2 regions of the Thalassobacillus sp. B23F22_16 genome follow, and region 2 is predicted to be linked to the other one. Evidence: a T-box and tRNA genes for the amino acid it is inferred to sense, from the RefSeq annotation. Region 2 holds a T-box; the other holds one or more tRNA genes.
What was found. A T-box is a leader RNA that pairs with one kind of tRNA and senses whether it is charged. The one in region 2 lies ahead of serS (serine--tRNA ligase), so its partner is inferred to be a tRNA-Ser.
Positions count from the first base shown of each region.

Region 1: it encodes a tRNA-Ser, which carries the amino acid that the T-box ahead of serS (serine--tRNA ligase) is inferred to sense. The anticodon was not compared.

Region 1 covers NZ_JBIEKD010000029.1:31,538-44,105, reverse strand. Annotated here, with positions in the region: gene ACGTNI_RS17560 (DUF1189 family protein) at 1-392, opposite strand, end outside; gene ACGTNI_RS17555 (Na/Pi cotransporter family protein) at 588-2,222, shown strand; tRNA gene ACGTNI_RS17550 (tRNA-Asn) at 2,462-2,533, shown strand; tRNA gene ACGTNI_RS17545 (tRNA-Met) at 2,542-2,618, shown strand; tRNA gene ACGTNI_RS17540 (tRNA-His) at 2,648-2,723, shown strand; tRNA gene ACGTNI_RS17535 (tRNA-Ile) at 2,727-2,803, shown strand; tRNA gene ACGTNI_RS17530 (tRNA-Ser) at 2,812-2,904, shown strand; tRNA gene ACGTNI_RS17525 (tRNA-Phe) at 2,974-3,046, shown strand; gene ACGTNI_RS17520 (superoxide dismutase) at 3,295-3,906, shown strand; gene ACGTNI_RS17515 (MFS transporter) at 4,007-5,284, shown strand; gene ACGTNI_RS17510 (peptidoglycan D,D-transpeptidase FtsI family protein) at 5,366-7,510, shown strand; gene ACGTNI_RS17505 (PstS family phosphate ABC transporter substrate-binding protein) at 7,667-8,629, shown strand; gene pstC (phosphate ABC transporter permease subunit PstC) at 8,752-9,699, shown strand; gene pstA (phosphate ABC transporter permease PstA) at 9,699-10,577, shown strand; gene pstB (phosphate ABC transporter ATP-binding protein PstB) at 10,689-11,447, shown strand; gene phoU (phosphate signaling complex protein PhoU) at 11,469-12,131, shown strand; gene ACGTNI_RS17480 (hypothetical protein) at 12,209-12,568, opposite strand, start outside.
Region 2 covers NZ_JBIEKD010000004.1:46,421-58,988, forward strand. Annotated here, with positions in the region: gene ACGTNI_RS05110 (acyl-CoA dehydrogenase family protein) at 1-1,061, opposite strand, end outside; gene ACGTNI_RS05115 (CaiB/BaiF CoA transferase family protein) at 1,086-2,234, opposite strand; gene ACGTNI_RS05120 (bile acid:sodium symporter family protein) at 2,476-3,444, shown strand; gene ACGTNI_RS05125 (hypothetical protein) at 3,504-3,650, shown strand; tRNA gene ACGTNI_RS05130 (tRNA-Arg) at 3,702-3,774, opposite strand; gene ACGTNI_RS05135 (deoxynucleoside kinase) at 3,951-4,592, shown strand; gene ACGTNI_RS05140 (deoxynucleoside kinase) at 4,589-5,275, shown strand; tRNA gene ACGTNI_RS05145 (tRNA-Ser) at 5,389-5,481, opposite strand; gene serS (serine--tRNA ligase) at 5,862-7,136, opposite strand; T-box leader at 7,193-7,411, opposite strand; gene pdxT (pyridoxal 5'-phosphate synthase glutaminase subunit PdxT) at 7,450-8,040, opposite strand; gene pdxS (pyridoxal 5'-phosphate synthase lyase subunit PdxS) at 8,057-8,941, opposite strand; gene ACGTNI_RS05165 (serine hydrolase) at 9,057-10,388, opposite strand; gene guaB (IMP dehydrogenase) at 10,495-11,964, opposite strand; gene ACGTNI_RS05175 (YaaC family protein) at 12,116-12,568, shown strand, end outside.

The sequences.
Region 1 (12,568 bases), on a different contig from region 2:
TCGATTACGACTAATAGAAGAGTCGGCGATGTAATTGCAAGGGTGCTCATATTCCAAAGCTGCTTGAAATCTGTCCGTTTTTTTACAACTGTTTTATAGAGCAGCCCGATGCCTGCCAATATGCTTGCAGTGCAGAATAATAAGAAAGATATCAGTAAATAGATAAAAGGCAGGAAGATGATAGTAAAAACCCCGCCGGAGATTCCTTTCATGAGACTTCCTGATTCGTCGCCAAAGAGTGTTGTCAATAACATACTGATGAGTACTGGAAGAAGTACGATTAAACTGAGAAAAAACAAATAGCCGATTGCCTTTCCTATTGGTTGGAATCGAAAAGCACTGATTAGTTTAAATTGATAACAGCTTTTTATAAGTAGTTGGGTTTTGCTCATGACTCATTCTCCTTTATACCCTTCTAATAGTAAATCAGCTATTCAATGAGGACAAGAAAAATATAAGTTCCTGTTTGTAAATTTAATGTTAAATTTCGCGTATTCCCTTTACAAATGTTTCGCAGGTCATTAATAATGGTAGAGGTGTTTTAAAGAGAAACAAAACTTTGGATGAAAAGAAGGGGTGGACAACCGTTGGAAATCGATGTTCAACAAATGATATTTGAATTTATCGGCGGTCTGGGTATATTCTTGTTTGGTCTGAAATACATGGGAGACGGTCTGCAAAAATCCGCAGGTGACCGATTGAGGGATTTACTTGATCGCTTTACCTCCAATCCATTTATGGGGGTTCTTGCAGGTATTGTAGTAACCATTCTTATCCAGACAAGTACAGGTACAACTGTACTTACTATAGGACTGGTTAATGCTGGTTTCATGACATTCAGGCAGGCGATTGGTGTCATCATGGGTGCGAATATTGGGACAACCGTAACGGCATTCATTATCGGCCTTGAAATCAAAGCCTATGCATTGCCGATCATCGCAGTAGGTGCAATATTATTATTCTTCTTTAAAAATAAACGTATTTCTTACATTGGACAAATCGTGTTCGGTTTTGGTGCGCTATTCTTAGGCCTTGACATCATGGAAGGTGGAATGAAACCACTTCGTTCCATGGAGGTATTCCAGGAACTTACATTAAGCATGAGTGAAAATGCTATTCTTGGGGTTGTCATTGGTACTGTGTTTACCGTTATAGTCCAGAGTTCCAGTGCAACCATCGGAGTTCTGCAAGGTTTGTTCGCGCAAGGAGCGATGGACTTAAATGCAGCATTGCCGGTATTATTCGGTGATAACATCGGTACCACAATCACCGCTGTACTAGCTTCCATTGGTGCCAGCATTGCAGCCAAGCGTGCGGCTATGGTTCACGTTATCTTCAATATTGTCGGTACAACCATTTTCCTGATCATTTTACCGCTATTTGAATTATTCGTAAGGTATTTAAGGGATACTCTTTCCCTTAACCCTGAAATGACAATTGCGTTCGCTCACGGAAGTTTCAACGTAACCAATACAATTATTCAGTTCCCATTGATTGCTGTACTCGCATGGATTGTCATCAAACTGGTTCCAGGCGATGATTCTGTTATGGAATTCAAACCTCAGCATCTTGACCCGATCTTTATTGATCAGTCACCTGCCCTGGCACTTGATCAGGCAAAAGAAGAGGTCCTGAAAATGGGTGAATTATCATATAAAGGGCTGGAAGAAACAAGCAATTACTTGAATAATCAAAAGCCAAAACATGCAGAGGTAGCACTTCAGCTTGAAGATGCACTGAATAATCTGGATAGAAAAATAACAGATTATCTTGTGCAATTATCTGTGGCTCCATTGACTGATGAAGATAGCCGGAAGCACTCCGCCCTTCTTGATTCAGTAAGAGATTATGAACGTATCGGAGACCATTTTGAAAATATTGTTGAATTAATTGATTATAAAATTTCGAATAAGGTTGATTTGACAGGTCAGGCCCAAGAAGATCTAAATGAAATGTTCAACTTGACGGCTATAACTGTTAAACAGGCAACCAAAGCTTTAGAAACCATGGATCGTGAAGAAGCTTTGGCAGTAGTTCAAAAAGAGGATCAAATTGACCAGATGGAAAGAAACTACCGTAAGAAGCACATCCTGCGTTTGAATGAAGGTTTATGTACCGGACAAGCAGGTATTGTGTTTGTAGATATTATCAGTAACCTGGAGCGTATTGGAGATCACGCAGTAAATATCGCCGAGGAAGTTTTAGGTGAAGAGGACCAATAAGACAAGCGCGCCTGCGGGCGCGCTTTATCTTTTAAAAAAGTCCTTGAAAGCATGTGAGGAACGTGCTATATTATTTCTGTTGCTTTTAAATCCAACATTTTTTCTTGGTTGACACCCATGAGAATACATGATATATTATATTTCGTCGCTTCCACAAAGTAACCCACTTTCATAATCCTATTGGAAGCAATACATACTGCATAAAAGCTTAGTTATCACCCAAAATATATTGATATTATTCCACCGTAGCTCAGTGGTAGAGCAATCGGCTGTTAACCGATTGGTCGTAGGTTCGAATCCTACCGGTGGAGCCTTACATGTCGGCGTAGCTCAGCTGGCGAGAGCGTACGGTTCATACCCGTAAGGTCGGGGGTTCGATCCCCTCCGCCGACACCATACATATTAAAACTATATACATTCACATGGCGGTCGTGGCGAAGTGGTTAACGCACCGGATTGTGGTTCCGGCATACGTGGGTTCGATCCCCACCGGTCGCCCCATGTGGACCCTTAGCTCAGCTGGTTAGAGCTATCGGCTCATAACCGATCGGTCGCAGGTTCGAATCCTGCAGGGTCCACCATTTTTTGCGGAGGAGTACCCAAGTCTGGCTGAAGGGAGCGGTCTTGAAAACCGCCAGGGGCTTCACGGCCCGCGGGGGTTCGAATCCCTCCTCCTCCGCCATTTTTTCATAAGTGAAAAAAAACAAAAGTCAGTACACTAATTATCAGTTAACTGAATAATACCCATAATGGCTTGGTAGCTCAGTCGGTAGAGCAACGGACTGAAAATCCGTGTGTCGGCGGTTCGATTCCGTCCCAAGCCACTTTCTGGAATTGACTACAAATGCTGCTGTAAACGCAGCATTTTTTTTATACTTTTCAAAGGGTAAATGTTTGAATAGACTTCGATTAGGTAACATTATATATGCAGCGTGTTTAAAAAAGATAAATAAGAATATGCATAATATTTGCAACACTTCAAAGGCTTTGTTACATTTGCATTAGAGGCTTAAAAGTAGTAATACTGCTTCCAAGCACTTATGTACATATTCTAAAAAGGAGGAATTTCTTTATGGCTAAATTTGAACTACCTGAACTACCTTACGCTTATGACGCACTAGAACCACACATCGACAAGGAAACAATGAACATCCACCACACGAAGCACCATAACACCTATGTTACGAAATTGAACAATGCATTGGAAGGTCATCAGGATTTAGAAAGCAAATCCTTGGAAGATCTCATTGGCAACCTGGATGCTGTACCTGAAGACATTCGTAATGCTGTCCGTAACAATGGCGGTGGACATGCAAACCACACTCTATTCTGGCAGATCATGTCTCCAAACGGTGGAGGAGAGCCATCAGGAGATCTAGCTAATGCTATTAACGAAAAGTTTGGCAGCTTCGAATCCTTTAAAGAAGAATTCGAAAAAACAGCAACTGGTCGTTTTGGTTCTGGTTGGGCATGGTTAGTCGTTAATAACGGCAACCTTGAACTCACTGATACGTTGAACCAGGACTCTCCGATTATGGAAGGTAAAACTCCTGTATTAGGATTGGACGTATGGGAGCATGCGTATTATCTTAAGTATCAAAACAAGCGTCCGGATTATGCAAAAGCATTCTGGAACGTAGTGAATTGGGAAGAAGTTTCTAAACGCTACCAAGAAGCAAAATAATGATAAACTAAGCGCGGACCAAGGGTCCGCGCTTTTTTCATGTGCATATCTCCACTCTGTTTGCAGAGACTAAGGAATGACAGTAAAGGAGATTGGAGATATGAAAAAATTATTACATTCCCTCTTAGGGCCGACGGAAGTGAATAAAGACTTACTGCTATTGCTGTTGATAGGTGGACTTTACTCGTTAGGAATATTTTTGTCGAATACTTTTGTAAACGTTTATCTTTGGAAACAATCCAGTGAATATACTGCTATCGCATTGTATAACTTAAGCATCTATATACTCCAGCCGGTGACTTTCATCATTGCCGGAAAATTTGCGAAAAAGGTGGACCGTGTAGTTGTCTTACGTGCAGGGGTTATTTTTTTGTCCTTGTTCTTTTTGACGGTCTTGATCGTAGGCGAAAAAGCTGCCAGCTTTAATATATTGCTTGGCGGTTTATTAGGCATTGGTTATGGGTTTTACTGGCTTGCGTTTAATGTACTTACCTTCGAAATCACGGAACCGGATACCCGAGATTTCTTTAATGGTTTTCTTGGTTTGCTTCAGTCTTTTGGCGGTATGGTTGGTCCCATATTAGCTGGGCTGATTATTGCCAATATGGCTGCATTTACAGGATATACGGTGATCTTCACCATTTCATTTGTTCTCTTTATTTGTGCGGTTGTTACCAGTTTCTTTCTGCAACGCAGAAAAGCTAAAGGTAACTTTTCTTTTCAACGAATTTTCCAGGAGCGAAAAAGCAATAAGAATTGGGGGAAGATATTACACGCCCATGTATTCCAAGGGCTGAGGGAAGGGACTTTTTTATTTGTTATTTCCATTTGGGTTTATATAGCTACCCAAAGTGAGCTTTCTTTAGGTATGTTTAATCTTGTATATTCCGGAAGTGCATTTGTCCTTTATTTTCTGGCAACCAAGTGGATAAAACCTCGAATGAGGAAATGGGCAATATTCGCAGGAGGGGTTTCTTTATACCTTGCGCTCTCCATTTTATTGATTAATGTAAATTTCACTACATTGTTGATTTATGCAGCTGTGATTGGAATTTCTTACCCAATTCTATATGTGCCTTACATTTCACTGACTTACGATGTAATCGGAAAATCTTGGAAAGCGGCGGAAATGCGGATTGAATATATTGTGGTGCGAGAATTGTTCTTGAATGCCGGAAGAGTAGCTTCGATTCTTATATTCCTGCTGGGTATTACTTTGTTTTCTCCGGAACGAGCGATACCTTTCATCTTGCTTCTGGTAGGATCTGGACATTTCTGGATTTACTTTTTTGTAAAAGGGATTGATCTTAGAAAAGAAGAAGAATCAGAAAGTGCATATGTTACGGATACAACTATGACAACCAGTAAAAACCCTTAAATATCCCTATTGGCAACTATTTTAATATGTTGGAAAATGTTATAATAGTTGGGTGAATTTTGATAGGTAAGGGGGAGGACGATGGGGAAAAGCAAAAAGAAAAAATCGCATCTTCCTTTAAGAATGAATATTTTATTCTTTGTGATTTTTTTACTATTCGCTTCGTTGATACTTCAGTTGGGCGTGGTTCAAATTTTATATGGAGAAGATGCCCAGGAAGAAATCAACCGAACAGAAAATACAACGATTCATACACCGGTGCCGAGAGGGAAAATGTTTGACCGGTTTGGACGTGTGATTGTTGATAATGAACCACTCTATTCGATTACTTATACCCCTCCTAAAGGGGTACAGCCAATGGACCGTCTCAAGCTTGCAGAAGATTTAGCCGAGTTTATCAGTATGGGCGAAGAGGAAGAATTGAAAAAAATTGTCCGTGAACGTGACTTGAAAGAGTATTTTTACCTGCTGAATGAAGAAGAAGTCAGAGAACGGGTCTCACAAGAAGAATCAGAAGACTTATCCGGAGGAGAAGAATACCAGCTTTTGCTGGACCGGATTACAGAAGAGGAAGTCGAATCGATTCCATTTGAAAAATACCAGGTGATTGCAATAAAGAAAGAGCTCGATCAGGCTTCTGCTCTGGCCCCTCATATCATTAAAAATGATGAGATAACCATCGAAGAATATGCATCAGTGGCGGAGCACCTGAATCAGCTTCCTGGAATAAACGTAACATCAGACTGGAACAGGAAATACCCGTATGAAGGCACGTTCCGTAATTATATTGGCACCATAACTACTGCTGAACAGGGGATTCCAAGAGCGAACCAGGATTATTATTTATCCCTTGATTATAGTCGTAATGACCGAGTCGGTAAAAGTGGCCTGGAAGAAAAATATGAAAGTATACTAAGAGGATCAAAAGAAAAAATCCGCTATGAAACGGATAAGAAGAACAATATCGTAAATACCGAGGTGGTCAGAGAAGGGTCACGTGGTGATGATCTTGTTCTATCGATTGATATAGAACTCCAGCAGCAGGTGGATGAGATTGTTAAAAAGCGATTGAAAGAAGAGATTGCCCGCCAGCCTTATAAAAATCGGTTCCTCGAAGATGCCATGGTTGTTATGATGGACCCTAATACCGGTGAAGTTTTGGCGGTATCTGGTATGTACTATAACCGGGACAGGGAATCTGGAGAGCCTGAAGTGGTCGATCACTCCTATAAAGCTATCCAGGCACAGCATTTACCAGGGTCAACTGTGAAAGGTGCCACCGTTTTAATGGCGTTACAGGAAGGTGTCATGCAACCTGGTGAATCCATTTATGATAGAAAGTTGTATGTCTCAGACACAGTAAAAGGTTCTTACAGGAACTTAGGACCTGTAAATGACATAACAGCACTTCAGAAATCTTCCAACGTATATATGTTTTTAGCGGGATATCGAATTGGCGGTGAAACATATGTGCCACGTAAGCCCATAGATTTCAAATCTGGCACCTATAATAAATTCTTATATAACTTTAATCAATTTGGGTTAGGCGTTCCAACTGGTATTGATATGCCTTCTGAGGCCACTGGGGTGATTGGTGAAAAGCCTATTCCTGGTACCCAATTAGACTTTTTGATAGGTCAGTATAATTCTTATACAACAATGCAACTTGCACAGTATGTTTCTACAATAGCGAATGATGGCTATCGGATACGCCCTCATTTGGTAAAGGAAATTAGGGAGCCATCCAATGAGATGGAGCAATTAGGTTCCGTCAAAGAAAACGTCAATACAGATGTATTAAACCGCATTGACATGGAAGAAAAATACATTGATCGAGTGAAGTTAGGTTTTCAATACGCCTTTCAAAGACAGGGTGGAACCGCATATAGCACATTCAAGGATGTAGATTACAGGCCGGCAGGGAAGACAGGAACAGCACAAAATTTTATGTTTCCAAAAGACAGCAATGGAAATACCACTAAAATTGAAACCGAAAATTTAACGATGGTTGGCTATGCCCCACATGATAAACCGGAAGTAGCCTTCTCTGTAGTTGTTCCTCATGTTGGAAAACAGATTGGCTCTTCCATCAACAAAGATATATCCAAGGACATCCTCGATGCTTATTTCGAACTGAAAAAGGAACGCAGCGAGAAAGGCATAGAAGATGTGGAAGAGAACCTCAACGAAGAAGAAAATGAGGCGTCCGACAATAACGAAGAGTAATACCTAAATGGTATTGCTCTTTTTTTATACGTCAAAATCTTATGGTTTACACAATCTTTACAATAGCTTCATTCCAGTTTAAAAGTCTCGCTTTATTATTGTACATGTAGTTGGCCAAGCCAACCGACAAAATAATGGAGTGTAGGGGGAAAAGAAATGAACCGTTTCAAGAATTATTCACTACTATTTACACTAGTCCTAATGCTGAGTGTGTTAGCAGCATGCGGCGGCCAATCAAATGGTGAGGCCGGTGAAGAGGGATCAGAGGAGTCTGTTTCTGGAAGTATCTCAGTTGACGGATCATCCACAGTATTTCCTATTATGGAAGCTTTGACTTATGAATATAACAAGGAAAACCCTGAAGTTAATGTTTCTGTGAATAGTTCCGGTTCCGGCGGTGGATTTAAAAAGTCTACCAAAGGTGAAATCGATCTAAGCAATGCTTCCCGACCGATTAAGGATGAAGAAAAAGCAGCCGCAGAAGAAAACGGTGTAGACCTCAAAGAGTTGGAATTAGCTTATGATGGACTTTCTATCGTAGTGAGCCAGCAAAATGATTTTGTTGAAGAACTTTCTGTAGAAGATTTGAAAAAAATCTTCTTAGATGGTAATGGTGCAACAAAGTGGTCAGACATTAATCCAGAATGGCCAGATGAAACAATCAAAATCTATAGCCCCGGTCATGATTCAGGTACTTTTGATTACTTTAACGAAGTAGTACTGGAGGATGAACCAATGAAAGAGGGTGCCAACACAACCCTTTCTGAAGATGATAACGTGCTGGTACGCGGTATTGAAAGTGACCCGAACGCCATTGGATTCTTTGGTTATGCGTACTACCAGGAAAATCAGGATAGCTTGAAAGTTCTTGGAATTAAAGATGGAGAAGGAAAAGCCGTAAAACCATCACCAGAAACCATTCAGGATGGTTCCTACACACCATTTTCCCGTCCATTGTTCACTTATGTAAATATGGATTCCTATAACGAAAAAGAACAAGTAAAAGATTTTACAGAATATATGTTGAACAATGCTGCGAAAGCGGCTGAACAAGTCGGCTATGTAGCCCTGCCTGAAGATGAATATCAGAAGCAATTAGAATCACTGCAATCAGAATAAGAAATAGGCTAAGTAAAATTCAGCGGGGGGGTGGGGCTTTTTTAGCCTCACCTTGCTGTTGTGTAAAAGAGAACGCCTGGTGATAAACAGAAATTCCTTTTACGGATGAGAGGGGATTGAGGATGGAAAAAGCTTTTAAAGACGAAACGATTGATTTGGATGTTCAAGCACTAATCGATAATAAACGTAAGAAGAAAAGTATTTCAGGTAAGATAGAGAAACTTGTTCCTGCATTTTTATTGTTATGTGCGAGTGTAAGTGTTTTGACAACAGCAGGGATTCTCTTTACGTTACTTCGGGAATCGATCACCTTTTTTAGCAGCACATCTATTTTTGATTTTTATACTGGAACACAGTGGTCGCCATGGAGCGGGCATTTTGGAGTATTACCTTTGATTACTGGTACTTTATTGATTACATTGATTGCTGCAATCGTAGCTGTGCCTTTAGGTCTGATGTCTGCTATTTTTTTGAGTGAGTACGCAAGTAATCGTGCACGCAAGATCATCAAGCCAACATTAGAGGTGCTTGCAGGAATTCCAACGGTTGTATATGGATTTTTTGCACTTACCTTTGTCACGCCGTTGCTGAAGAGCTTTTTACCTGGGCTGGGAGTTTTCAATGCCTTAAGTGCAGGTATTGTAGTGGGAATCATGATTATCCCAATGATTGCTTCCCTTTCAGAAGATGCGATGAATTCCGTACCGAATAACTTACGTGAAGGTGCGTTGGCTTTAGGAGCTACGAAGTTGGAAGTGGCGTTTAAAGTGGTTCTTCCTGCGGCTTTTTCAGGAATTATGGCATCTATTGTTCTTGCTATTTCTCGGGCCATCGGTGAAACAATGATCGTCGTTATAGCTGCAGGAGCATCACCAGCGTTAACATTTGACCCGACCCGTTCGATTCAGACGTTGACTGCATTTATTGTCCAGGGCGCGACTGGGGATACTACCTTCGGCTCAACCATATATTATAGTATTTATGCTGTAGGAGCTACTTTGTTCATATTCACATTGCTCATGAACATGCTATCCCAGTATATCTCATGTAAGTTCAGGGAGGAATACTGATGCTGGATACAAATCAGAATAATATTCAAAAAAGAATTCGTGGCAGGGTACTGTTAAATAATGTACTGAAAGTATTATTTTTCTCTTCGACAACTGTTGGACTGATTTTTCTGGCGTTATTGTTATATCGTGTACTGACTCAAGGAATTGGCTATTTAAATGGGAATTTCATTTCAAATTTTCCTGCCCCATATCCTGAAGAAGCTGGTATTTTTGCAGGATTAATCGGATCGATTATGTTGATTGGCATCGTTGCACCAGTAGCAATTGTTATTGGTGTCGGTACTGCTATTTTCTTAGAGGAATATGCTTATAAAAACCGATGGACGAAATTCATACAGGTTAATATTCAAAATCTTGCGGGAGTACCGTCGATTGTTTATGGTTTGCTTGGCTTGACTTTCTTTGTTTATATGCTTCGCTTCGGTTATACCCTGATTGCCGGTGGATTGACGATGGCTTTGCTAGTACTCCCGGTTATTGTGGTAGCTGCGCAGGAAGCAATCAGGTCAGTGCCGGCAGACATCAAAGAAGCCTCTTATGGAATGGGGGCATCGAAATGGCAGACGATCCGTCGTGTTGTTTTACCCGCGGCTTTACCTGGAATATTGACAGGTACCATCCTTGCTTTATCTCGTGCAATCGGGGAGACAGCTCCCTTGATTATTGTAGGGGCTGCTACTGCAATTTATACAATTCCCGATTCATTGCTTTCTAAATATACCGTCATGCCTATACAAATCTTCAATTGGACAGGCCGGCCTCAAGAAGAGTGGCAGTTCGTTGCAGCTGCGGGAATTATCGTGCTGTTGATTGTACTCTTGCTAATGAACGCTATTGCGGTTTTCATTCGTAACAAATTCCAGAAAAGGTATTAAGCGCTGATAGGAGGAATTTTTATGCAAACTATTACTAAAAATAACCAATCCGCTGAACGTCCCCTGGGTACAGGTGTAAAAGGCACCAGTGTGATAAAGAGTGAGGGTGCTATGGAACAGAACGTATTTGAAGTTAACGATCTAAATCTTTGGTATGGAAATGACCAGGCATTATATGGAATCGACATGAAGGTACCTCAAAATAAAGTGACTGCTATCATTGGTCCATCAGGTTGTGGTAAGTCAACGTATCTAAAGACTTTAAATCGTATGGTTGAGATGGTCCCAACTGTAAAAACTTCCGGATCAATTAAATATAAAGGGGGAGACATTTTCTCCAATAAGTATGGAGTGGAAGACTTAAGAACGAAAGTAGGAATGGTCTTCCAAAAACCTAATCCATTCCCAAAGTCCATCTATGATAATGTTGCTTATGGCCCACGTGTTCATGGTGTGAAGAAGAAGGCTGTACTGGATCAGGTCGTCGAAAAAAGTTTAAAAGATGCTGCTATATGGGATGAAGTGAAAGATCGTTTAAATGAGAATGCGTTCGGTCTATCAGGAGGTCAGCAGCAGAGGATCTGTATTGCCCGGGCTTTAGCTATTGAACCGGATGTAATATTGATGGATGAACCAACTTCAGCTCTTGACCCTATTTCAACTTTGAAAGTAGAGGAATTAGTCCAAGAACTGAAAAAGAAATACAGCATCATTATTGTGACTCATAATATGCAGCAGGCAGCGAGAATTTCCGATAAAACCGCCTTCTTCTTAAACGGAGAACTGATAGAATTTGATGATACTGATAATCTGTTCTCAAATCCTTCAGATAAGCGTACGGAGGACTATATCAGCGGTAGGTTCGGTTAATTTAAATATGGGAGGAGTCATATGATGGTGACTAGAGAACATTTTTCAGAAGAACTGGCTAATTTGAAAGCAGATATATTTGAGCTTGCAGAAACAACCAAACAAGCATTTATGACAGCTATCGATGCCTTATATGCAAGTGATATAAAGAAGGCAGAGCAAATTATTAAGGAAGATGTCAAGATAGACAAAAAAGAAGATGAAATCAATGATAAAGTTATGATTCTAATCGCTAAACAACAACCAGTGGCGACCGATTTACGTCGACTGATCATTGCTATCAAAATTACGACTGACTTAGAAAGAATGGCTGACCATGCGAAGAATATTGCTAAGGCAACGCAGCATTTAGGAGAAAAACATCCGCTTTCTATCCATCCTGGAATCCGTGAAATGGCAGATGTGGCCTTCGACATGGTAGATATCGCTAAAAAGGCGTTTGATCTTGAAGATATCACATTTGCCAATAAGCTTTCAGAAATGGATGATATCGTAGATAGGAAATATGGAGAACTCATAAGAGAGTTGCTGGAATCAACAGCAAATAACCCAGATCAAATCCAGTATTTAATGCAAATGGCTTATTCAGCTCGTTACATCGAACGGTTTGCTGACCATATCACTAATATTGGGGAAGAGGTTTTTTTCCTTGTTAAAGGCAGATCTTATGATTTGAATGAATAAAAAAGGAAGGGCTGTATCTTATGGATACAACCCTTCTTTGTTTGATTTGAATTTACAGACACCGAGCAAAATGCACTTCAATTCGACGTTATAAGTTTAGCTATTTCCTGGTAGGTCATTTCAGAATCAAGCTGGAATTGGCCGACCTGAAGGTTGCGGCTGTAACCTGCTTCATCTAAATATTGTTGGAAATTTACCTTATTTATAATCAAGCCTTCTTCTTCCAGAAATTCTGTAATTGTTTCTGAGTTCATCCCTGGTTCGATTTTAAGAGTAGTACTGGTAAATCTATTGTTTTCAGGCGAGAAGACCGCTAACTCATCATTGCTTATGGGCGCTTCTTGTTGCTTCTCTTTCAGTCCAAGCTCGTATTGATTTGTCAGCATTTCCTCTAATTCCGTTTCTTCTATTAATATGTATCCTTCTTTAGTTGCATC
Region 2 (12,568 bases):
CGTAAATGTCGTTCAACAGGATATTCATTAGAATACCCATAAGCACCGTGTACCTGAACCGCATCATCAGCTGCTTTATTAGCAAAGTCGCAAGCCTGCCATTTTGCTAACGAAGTTTCCCTCGTGTTTCGTTTTCCTTTGTTTTTCAACTCTCCGGCACGATAAACGAGTAACCGGCTCATCTGGAGTCCCGCCTCCATATTGGCAATCATTTGCTGTACTAATTGATGTTTTCCTATTTCATGACCAAATGTTTTGCGTTCATGACAGTAATCGATACTCGCTTCCAGGCAGGCCATTATCAGACCGCATGCTCCTGCTGCGACCGTAAAACGGCCATTATCAAGAGCGGACATGGCTATTTTGAAACCGTCTCCTTCTTTTCCGAGTAGATTTTCTGCCGGTACTTTTACGTCTTCAAAAAATAATTCACCGGTATTACCCGCGCGGATTCCAAGCTTTCCTTTGGTAGCTTTTGAGGAAAAACCAGCTGTGCTGCGTTCCACAATAAAGGCTGATATCCCATGGTGTTTTTTACTTTTATCGGTATAAGCAAAAACGATAAAATGATCAGCTGTATCGCATAGCGATATCCATGTTTTCTGCCCATTTAATACATAATGATCGCCCTTATTGGCAGCTGTTGTCTGTATCGCCGCTACATCCGACCCTGCCCCTGGTTCTGTCAGGCCAAACGCTCCTATCTTCTCACCTTTAGCCTGAGGAATCAGATACCTTTGTTTTTGTCCTTCATTTCCCCATTGCAGCAAAGTAAGACTGTTCAACCCGATATGGACCGATACGGCCGTACGGAAGGCTGTATCTCCCCTTTCCAGTTCTTCACAAACAATAGCGAGGGAATTATAATCCATTCCACTACCGCCATATACTTCCGGAATGCAGACACCCATCAGTCCTAAGTCCGCCAATTTGGTTAGAACAGCAGGATCAAAACTGCCTTGTTCATCCCACGTGCGCATATTCGGAACGATTTCCTTATCCACGAACTGACGTGTCATCTTACGTAATAATTGCTGTTCTTCGGTAAAGTCAAAATTCATACATGTATCCTCCATTCACTATTTTTACTCCTTTTTCTCCTCGTTAAAAAATTCCTGTTGATGCTCCCCGGCTTCCGGTGGATGATACCGGTAGGAAACCGGGGTTCTCGACAACTTCAACGGGCTCCCTACCATCTTAATTTCGCCAGCTCTAGGATGAGCCATAGAGAAAAACATTTCTCTTGCCGCCAGCTGAGGATCCTTCGTTAATACCTTCAAATCCTGGATCGGACCGCATGGTATTTTCGCTTTATCTAAATGGACTTTCCAATAGGTTGCCGGCTGTTTCTGGAATACTGTTTGTAAAATAGCTGTCAGCTCTTTTCTGTTTTCCACGCGGGCCGGGTTAGTAGAAAAACGATGGTCCTCTGCCACTTCAGCCATTCCTAATAGCTTGCATAAACGCTGGAACTGACGATCATTTCCCACCGCTACTATCATTTCTCCATCTGCCGCCGGAAAGGTCTGATATGGGACAATATTGGCATGATGGTTCCCTAGTCGCTTGGGCACTTTCCCTGACATGAGGAAATTGCTGGCGATATTGACGAGGGAGCTAACCGCTGTATCATAGAGAGCGAGATCGACTTTTTGACCATTTCCGGAAGCTATTCTTTCCAGTAATGCAGCCTGGATGCCGATACAAGCGTACAGTCCTGTCAGCACATCAGTAATGGCTATACCGACTTTCTGTGGGCCGGATTGCTCATCGCCCGTGATACTCATCAACCCACTCATGGCCTGAATAATAAAATCATATCCAGGTAAATCTTTATAAGGGCCTGTCTCTCCAAATCCAGTAATGCTGCAATAAACAAGCCCGGGATTCATCCGTTTCAAATCGTCATAACCCAGTCCCATTCGTTCCATCGTCCCCGCTTTGAAATTATGGATGACCACATCAAAATCACGGACTAAGTCCATGATTTTCTTTTTTCCTTTTTCACTTTTCAAATCAGCTGTAATGCTTTTCTTATTTCGATTGGCACATAAATAATAGGCACTGACACCCTTCTGAAAAGGCGGTCCCCATTTCCTTGTTTCATCACTGCCGCCGGGAGCTTCGACTTTTACAACCTCTGCCCCCAAGTCTCCAAGTATCATTGTGCAATATGGACCTGCAAGAACCCGTGATAGATCAAGCACTTTGATGTCAGATAATGCACCCTTCATTACGCTCCATCACCTCATTTCTTTCAAAGCTTTATCCTATGACGTCTCGTTGTTTTATTTGCTTATTTCATAGTTATGATTTTATGTAAAAGAACATGTCCATAAAGCAGGAATTCCTTACTTCTATCGCTTTTATAAATAAAAGCATTAATGCTTTAAATAATTTATCAAAAAAAGGTTTAGATTTTTCAGATTATAATGTATAATCAATCATTAATTTATCAAAAGGAAGTGAGTTTCGTTGAAGATACTAGAGAAAATCAGCAGTTTCATGGGGAGTACATTCGCGGTGTGGGTCGTCCTGTTTGCCGTCGTTGCTTTCATATATCCACCAGCATTTACCTGGATCGCTCCCTACATTACTCCATTATTAGGAATCATCATGTTCGGCATGGGGCTGACATTATCAGCAAAGGATTTCCAGGAAGTATTTCGTAGACCAAAAGACGTTGCTATCGGTGTTGGAGCGCAATTTCTTATTATGCCAGTATTGGCATTCATTCTTGCCGTATCGCTTCCTGTATCGCCTCAAGTGGCGGCCGGCGTTATACTGGTAGGATGTTGTCCAGGCGGAACATCATCGAATGTCATGACATATTTATCAAAAGGCGATACGGCACTTTCTGTTGCGATAACTGCCGTGTCTACCTTGCTTGCACCGGTACTCACACCTTTATTAGTTTTACTGTTAGCAAGCAGATGGCTGCCTATTTCTCCAGGTGCGTTATTCTTATCGATCGTCAATATCGTCCTTATTCCAATATTGCTTGGTTTTATCGTAAAAGCGTTGCTTGGCAGTAAAGTAGAAGCAGGAGTAAAGGCTTTTCCATTAGTCTCGGTTATCGCCATTGTTGCGATTGTTACTGCAGTAGTCGGAGTGAATCAACAGCAGATCGCCACGACTGGAGCTATTATTTTCGCCATCGTAGTACTGCACAATGTACTTGGCTACTTGATCGGTTTAGGATTGGGAAGAATGATGGGGATGGATGCGTCCAAACAACGGGCGGTTTCTATTGAAGTCGGCATGCAAAATTCCGGACTTGGGGCCACACTTGCTGCCGCTCATTTTAGTCCATTGGCAGCCGTACCAAGTGCGATTTTCAGTGTGTGGCACAATATTTCCGGTCCGATCATTGCGACGATTTACCGCAAGCAGAAAGAGCGGGAGCCGCAGGAAGTATCGAAGAAGAAATTCAGCGTGAGCTGATTACTTTCTATTGTATTGCATAACCTAAGTGCAACTTCACTAAGGAAAGAGGTTGTATGATGTTAGAAGAACAACTGCGTGGGATGGAAGAATATGATACAGCGACCCTGAATGACCAAATGCTTAAAGAAGTTAAGGACTTGGAAGGAAAGCTAAAAGCCTATTCCAGCGAACCGGTCATTCTGATCGCTTACACACACCGGTAAATGAAAAAAAGCGCCGCATTCCAAGGAATGCGGCGCTTTTTCTATGTTGTACGCCCCCGGCAGGATTCGAACCTGCGGCACACGGTTTAGGAAACCGATGCTCTATCCCCTGAGCTACGGGGGCACGAAGTTAGCAGGCACAAAGTATATTATACAAAAGATATTGTGATTTGAAAAGATTTCATATCCGCAAATTCTGTCATTACCTGTCCATTCCTGCCATTTCTGTGGTAAAATATAAGCTGTCTGTCTGAACGTATCGAATTATGTCTCTTGATTGTTGGGTAAGGAGGAGAAGAGATGGGACAACTGCCTTTTGTTGCTGTGGAAGGGCCAATCGGTGTCGGAAAAACCTCCCTGTCGAAAAAGATCGCCTCCCATTTTGATTTCCATCTATTGCAGGAAATCGTCGAGGAGAATCCTTTTCTGGGAAAGTTTTATAATGACATCGAAGAATGGAGCTTCCAGACGGAAATGTTCTTTCTATGCAACCGGTTCAAGCAGCTGGAAGATATAGAAACGAAATACTTACGCCAGAATAAGCCAGTAGTGGCTGATTACCATATTACAAAGAATATGATTTTTGCACGTCGTACATTGCCGGAACAAAAATTTGAGAAATACACACAAATTTATGATATATTGACGAACGATATGCCGCGTCCAAACATGATGGTTTATCTTGATGCAAGTCTCGACACTCTGCTGGAGCGTATTCGTATGCGCAATCGCGGTGTCGAAGCGAATATCCAGCCTTCCTACCTGGAGCAGCTCTCTCGTGATTATGAAGAGTTTATGAATCACTTTGAAATGACACATCCTGAGATTCCAGTCATTCGAATCGATGGGGATAAGCTCGATTTCGTCAAACACCAGGATGATCTCCGCTATATTCTTGATCAGGTTGAATACCATCTACACAAAGGAGAAGTTATCACATGAACGCTAGAGAACGTTACGGCATTCCCCATGATAGTGTCATCACGATTGCAGGCACGGTCGGTGTCGGTAAATCTACCATGACCAACGCACTGGCCGACGCTTTGAATTTTCGTACATCCTTAGAAAAAGTCGAAACTAACCCTTATTTGGATAAGTTTTATTATGATTTTGAACGGTGGAGCTTCCACTTACAAATCTACTTCCTTGCTGAACGTTTCAAGGAACAGAAGAAAATCTTTGAATATGGCGGAGGGTTCATCCAGGATCGCTCGATTTATGAAGATACAGGCATCTTTGCCCGCATGCATTATGAAAAAGGGACAATGTCTGAAACAGACTATGACACGTATACGAACCTTTTTGATGCCATGGTGATGACGCCATACTTCCCTCATCCTGACCTTTTGATTTATTTAGAAGGATCGTTTGAAGATATTTTAGAGCGTATTCAGAATCGTGGACGTCCGATGGAGCAGCAAACTCCGGTTTCTTACTGGGAGGAGATGTTCCAGCGCTATGAAAATTGGATTGATAACTTCAATTCTTGCCCGATTCTGCGGTTGAATATCGCGGACTACGATGTTATCAATGATGAAAACAGCATCGAGCCTGTCTTAGAAAAGATTGGTCATTTCATTAATCAGTCACGGAAATGGCGCTCCAGCCGCTTACTGACAAAATAAAAAGAAAGCCTCATGAGGGCTTTCTTTTTTTATATAAAGAAAGAAAAAAGCCGTTACCAGAGGCAACGACTTTTCATATAATCTCCAAATTTTATGCGCTTTGTTTGTAAATATGGCGGAGGAGGAGGGATTCGAACCCCCGCGGGGCGTAAACCCCCTGGCGGTTTTCAAGACCGCTCCCTTCAGCCGGACTTGGGTACTCCTCCGTCTTGTCCAACAAATAAAAATATATCATGCCCCTTGTCTTACTGTCAACGCAAAAACCAAAAGATTAAATTTTGTGATAATTAATTTGTAGAACATAAGCAGGCCTGGAAACAACTCGCTTTCCGCGGGAAAGACGCCGAGCCTCCTCGGTCGTTCCTCCCTGCGGGGTCTCGTCTATCTCTTCTTCCCGCTGGAGTCTCGTCATTTTCCTGCCTGCTTACCATATTGACTGTATAGAAATATACAAAATTATAGCTATCCTATTCCTGCCCATCAGCGGCGATTTATTTTAATAGGTGGATGAAAAAACAGGCCAGATCCCTATTTTTTAGATATTAAAAACGAGCCTGAGTTAGTTTCAGGCTCGTTCGTATAACTTTTATTTGATTACTTCTTTACCGCCCATATATGGACGCAGGACTTCTGGTACGATTACGGAGCCGTCTTCCTGCTGGTAATTTTCTAAAATAGCAGAGACGGTACGTCCGATTGCCAGGCCAGAGCCATTTAAAGTATGGACGAATTCCGGCTTGCCTTTTGCTTCACGTCGGAACCGGATACCGGCACGACGAGCCTGGAAATCTTCAAAGTTAGAGCAGGAGCTGATTTCACGGTACGTGTTGTAGCTTGGCAGCCATACTTCGATATCATACTTCTTAGCTGCCGTGAAGCCAAGATCTCCGGTGCACATACTCATGACACGATAAGGAAGCTTCAATAGTTGTAGTACCTTTTCTGCATTAGCTGTCAGTTCTTCTAATACGTCATAAGACTCTTCCGGTTTGCAAAACTGGACCAGCTCCACTTTATTGAATTGATGCTGGCGAATCAACCCGCGCGTATCGCGTCCGGCAGAGCCGGCTTCAGAACGGAAAGATGCACTGAATGCCACATATTTCTTTGGCAGGTCCTCAGCGTCCAAAATTTCTTCCCGGTGATAGTTGGTAACAGGCACTTCTGCTGTCGGCACCAGGAAATAATCCCAGCCAGCGATGCGAAACGCGTCTTCTTCGAATTTCGGCAGTTGACCGGTGCCTGTCATCGCTGTACGGTTGACCATATACGGAGGCAGCATTTCCTGATAGTCATGTTCGTCTGCATGGAGGTCCATCATGAAATTAAGCAGGGCTCGTTCAAGTCGGGCTCCAAGTCCTTTATAGAATACGAACCGGCTTCCTGTCACCTTGGAAGCACGTTCAAAGTCAAGGATATCAAGTTCTGTTGCCAGGTCCCAGTGCGGCTTAGCTTCAAAACCGAAGTCTGGAAGGTCACCCCATTGACGTGCTTCAATATTGTCGTCTTCATCTTCCCCAACCGGTACACTTTCATGCGGGATATTAGGAATGGATAACAGCATTGTCTCCAACTGCTCTTCGACTTCTTTCAGTTCGTTGTCTAGTTCCTTGACGCGGTCTCCAACCTCACGCATTTCCTTGATCATATGATCGGCATCTTTCTTTTCCCGCTTCAGTACAGAGATTTCTTTTGAGACTTCATTGCGCTTTGCTTTCAATTCTTCTGTTTCTGCAATCAATTCACGTCTGCGGCTGTCCAGATCACCAAATTTATCGAGATCAGACAAGTCTTCTCCGCGGTTCTGTAATTTGCTCTTTACTTCATCAAAATTGTTGCGTAAGTATTTCATGTCCAGCATGGTTGTTTCCTCCTTATGATTATTTTAGCTATTAAAAAAACTCTCATCCCTATAAAAATAGGGACGAGAGTTTATATTCCCGCGATACCACCCTGATTGGAGACAAACATGTCTCCCGGCTCATCTTCATTAACGGCGAATCACCGGATTTGCCTACTGATGGTTCAGCAAATCTGCTCAAGGATGGATTCACAAGCCCTTTTCGTCAGTTCACACCGGCCACTGACTCTCTTTGGAAAAGGGAACGTGCTACTAGTTCCTGTCATAGCATTGGAAATAGAATTGTTGTTTATAAAGAATAGCGAATTTTCACTTAGGATGCAAGTGATTTTCTTGATTCTTCCACCATCTCGACAAAATGTGCCGTCAATCGATGGTCATCGGTCAATTCCGGATGGAAAGCACAAGCCAGTAAATGACCTTGCTGTGCTAATACGATTTTATCCTGGTGGGTAGCCAGGACATCCACTTCCGGTCCGACTTCTAAAATATAAGGGGCACGAATAAATACAGCATTGTATCCTTCCGCTACACCTTTAATATCCAAATCGGTCTCAAAGCTTTCACGCTGACGTCCAAACGCATTGCGTTCGACTTTGATATCCATCAGTCCTAAATGGACATTGTCTGTTCCTGCAATTTCAGAAGCAAGCAGAATCATGCCTGCGCATGTGCCGAAAATAGGCTTTCCTTGTTTACCAAATTCACGTAATGGCTCAAGGAAATTATATTTATCGATCAGACGGCGCATTGTCGTACTTTCACCGCCCGGGATAATTAAACCGTCCAAATCGTCCAGTTGTTCTACGCGCTTGACGATGATGCCTTCAGCGCCAGAAGCTTCGACAGAGCGAATATGTTCACGAAAAGCTCCTTGAAGTCCCAATACACCGATTTTAGTCATGATGCATGTCTCCTTTTTATTCGCTGCGGTCAGCCATACGGTCTGCTGCAGTCAATGTGGACATTTCAATTCCAGTCATTGCTGTACCAAGACCTTTAGAAAGTTCACCAATCAGCTTGTAATCATCATAATGAGTGGTAGCTTCAACAATCGCACGGGCAAATTTTTGCGGGTTGTCAGACTTGAAGATACCAGAACCGACGAATACACCGTCTGCTCCCAATTGCATCATCAAGGCTGCGTCAGAAGGTGTCGCTACTCCACCGGCAGCAAAGTTTACGACTGGAAGACGTCCTTCTTCACGGATCTGCATAAGGGTTTCGAATGGCGCACCGTTTTCTTTTGCAAATACCATCACTTCATCTTCAGCTAATGATTGAAGGTGACGGATTTGAGATTGTACTTTACGAATATGATTGACAGCTTCTACGATATTCCCTGTACCTGGTTCACCTTTCGTACGAAGCATGGAAGCACCTTCTCCAATACGGCGGGTCGCTTCTCCAAGATCACGGCATCCACATACGAAAGGAACCGTGAAATCTCTTTTGTTAATATGATAAATATCGTCTGCCGGAGTCAATACTTCACTTTCATCGATATAATCAACGCCCATTGCCTCCAGAACACGAGCTTCTACAATATGGCCAATACGGGCTTTTGCCATTACTGGAATGGATACGGCGTTCAATACTTCTTCTGTAACAGTCGGATCAGCCATACGGGCAACTCCACCTGCTGCACGAATATCAGAAGGGACACGCTCCAGTGCCATTACGGCAACCGCACCTGCTTCTTCTGCGATTTTCGCCTGTTCTGCGTTGACGACATCCATGATGACGCCACCTTTTTGCATTTCCGCCATCCCACGTTTTACTAAATCAGTACCTACTTTAGACATAATCTATTTCCTCCCATTTCTTTATATATAGTTAACTTCAAAAGAGTTCAAATTCATGCACTATTTAATTATTATAACGCACTCTATACTAAATTGCCTACCGGTTTTATCTGGATTAAAACCATCCTTTTACGGTATCGACAGCACTGGTGAAGATATCACTGAAAAAGTCTCCGATTGCTCCAAGCGTCAGCATGAACCAGTTTGCTTTCTCGACAGCCTCTGTGGCCACCAACGGGATGCTCTTATCATCCTGCTGGCCGTCCAGAATGTTGCCATGGGAATTCTCACCATTGTAGACAAGTTCCACTGTCCCAATTTGTTCTCCCTTTTCAATCGGCGCTGCGAGTTTGTCTTCATCATTCAATTTATCTTCGTTTACAATAAAGTTCAGTTCATACTTATCTTCTTCGCCGTTTTTAATCATAGCTTGCACGGCTTCCCCGGTTTCAATTCCTACCTGCTTTTCTTTTCCTTTTGCGACAGGAAGTTCGGATTCACCATCTTTTTGATGACCGGCTGGATACAACTCCTGCCTTTCGAACTGCTGGAAACCATACTCCATTAAACGACGTGTTTCTTCAAATCGGGCTTCTTCGCTATCGGTCTTCATTACTACAGAAATCAAACGGTTTTCATCCCGTTCTGCAGTTCCTGTAAAACAGTATCCTGCGAGGTCGGTATATCCTGTCTTCATCCCGTCCATGCCTTCATAACCGTATTGAGACAGGTAACCAGGCATGTCCGGAAGCATCCAGTTCCAGTTACGAATGGTCTGATCATCGAATTCTGTTTCTGTAATACTGGAAATTTCCAAAGCTTCTGGATAGTCATTTACTAAATGGTAAGCTAATAAAGCAGATGCCCGAGCAGAAAGTAAGTTGTCATCATCCGGTTGTGTCCCTTCCGGGTAGTTATCTCCTAAACTACTATTCGGCAGTCCGGTAGAATTGACAAACTGGTATTCTTTTAAGCCCATTTCCTCTGCTTTTTCATTCATCATTTTGACGAATTCGCCTTCTGATCCTGCAATCAGTTCCGTGAGGGCAATAGTGGTAGCATTATCTGAGTTGATTGCCATCGCTTCGTATAATTCACGGACCGTATAATCTTTATTCTGCCTCAAACCGACCCCGGAAAAGGTATCGTCAGCAGATATGCTATATGGGTAATCACTGATCTGGGTAGTCGTATCCCAGCTAATCTCGCCATTCTCTATCGCTTCAAGCACCAGGTACTCTGTCATCATCTTTGTCATACTGGCAGGTGGCAAAGCCACATCTGATTGTTTATCAAACAGGACTTGTCCACTGTTTGCATCTACTAAAATAGCAGATTCTGCTTTAATATCAATCTGTGCGTATGTAGTATTCGGTTGGATGAACCCGACCAGGGTGATCATTACCGCCATCACTACCAGCCATGATGTTTTAAACGTTTGTTTCAACTTACTCGACCTCCACGGTATAAATTATGCATCTTTGTTATTTTATCACAGGCTTACACAAAAAAATAGACAGGGAATAGTCCCTGTCTACGAAATTATATCTAGGTTAAATGGAGTAGTTTGGAGATTCTTTTGTAATCTGTACGTCATGGGGATGACTCTCACGAAGTCCTGCTCCAGTAATCCGGATGAACTTTCCTTCTTTGCGAAGTGTCGGCAGGTCAGCTGTTCCACAATACCCCATACCTGAACGCATACCGCCGACTAACTGGTGCAGCGTGTCTGCCAATGGGCCTTTATATGGAACACGTCCCTCGATCCCTTCTGGCACAAGCTTTTTCTTTTCTTCGGAATCCTGGAAGTAACGGTCTTTCGATCCTGCTTCCATAGCACCGACGCTGCCCATGCCACGATAGACTTTGAACTGGCGTCCCTGGAAAATTTCTGTTTCTCCAGGACTTTCCGCTACCCCTGCAAACATGCTTCCGATCATTACTGCATGAGCACCAGCAGCTAAAGCTTTGACGATATCGCCGGAATACTTAATTCCTCCATCAGCGATTACGGATACTCCGTGTTTTTCCGCTTCGACGGCACAATCATACACAGCCGTAATTTGCGGAACTCCAACTCCTGCAACGACTCGTGTCGTACAAATCGAGCCAGGACCAATACCTACTTTGATTACATTTGCTCCTGCTTCCGCCAATTCCCTGGTTGCTTCTTGGGTAGCGACATTCCCTGCGATGATATTAACATCCGAGTATTTGGACCTGATCCGCTCTACTTGATCCAATACTCCACGGGAATGGCCATGGGCCGTATCTACTACGAGGGCATCCACGCCAGCGTCCACCAGCTTGTCCACGCGGGTCATGGCATCTGCCGTCACCCCAACTGCAGCAGCAACAAGCAGTCGTCCCTGTTCATCCTTAGCAGCATGCGGGAACTCGATGACTTTTTCGATATCTTTGATGGTAATCAAGCCTTTGAGGACATTATCGCTATCAACTAGTGGCAGCTTTTCTATTTTGTATTGCTGCAAGATTCGTTCTGCTTCTTCCAAATTAGTCCCTACGGGTGCTGTCACGAGGTCATCGCGTGTCATCACTTCCGAAATAGCAATCGAATAATCGTCAATAAAGCGGAGATCCCGATTAGTAATGATTCCTACCAGCCGCTGGTTCTCTTCATTATCGACAATCGGTACACCGGAAATCCGATATTTCCCCATCAAATGCTCCGCATCAAACACCTGGTGTTCCGGGGTTAAATAAAAAGGATCTGTAATAACGCCGCTTTCGGAGCGTTTTACACGATCGACACGCTCAGCCTGTGCCTCAATCGACATATTCTTATGAATGACTCCAAGTCCACCGTGACGGGCCATCGCTATTGCCATTTTTGCTTCGGTAACTGTATCCATTCCTGCACTTAAAACTGGCACATTCAACTTCAATGTTGGTGACAATTCTGTTGCAACCGATACGTCTCTTGGCAATACCTCTGATTTAGCTGGTACTAACAACACATCATCAAACGTCAAACCTTCTTTGGCAAACTTATCCTCACGCACGCTCGATCCTCTCCTTTTCATTAAAAATAGTTTGGGTAAAAATGGGTTAAACTAGTGGTATAGTGGTGGTTTCGTAACTCTTATTGTTATTTACAATACGCCAACAAAACAGCTTTTTCAACAGTAAATTCATGGAGAGGAGGAATACGGTTTGCTTCAGAATAATCAGTCTTTTTTAACCTTTTTACAATCAGTGCCGAATACCCGGAATTATCTGATGGATTGTTATGAAAAACAAGCGATTTCAGAAGCCAAATCAAAAGCCTATCGGAATAGCGAACGGTTTTGTTATTTTCTGGAACATGGCAGAAAGTTTATTGCGACCGGTAAATCATCCCCTGTAACGGTTCAGCCTGTCCTGTATTTTTATGGTCTTGGTCATTTATTGAAAGCCTGCCTTCTTGTTAAGGACCCTGAATATCCCTCCTCGTCGAAAGTACTTGCTCATGGACTGAGTACCAGGAAAAGAAAAAAACAGAACTATTCCTTCTCGCAGGATGAAGTGAAAATTCAGCCTCAAGGGTTATTTGCCTACGCCTGTGAACGTCTTTTTGACTCTTCCCCGTTTCGGAGTGACAAGGCGACTATGGCAGATTTGATGCAA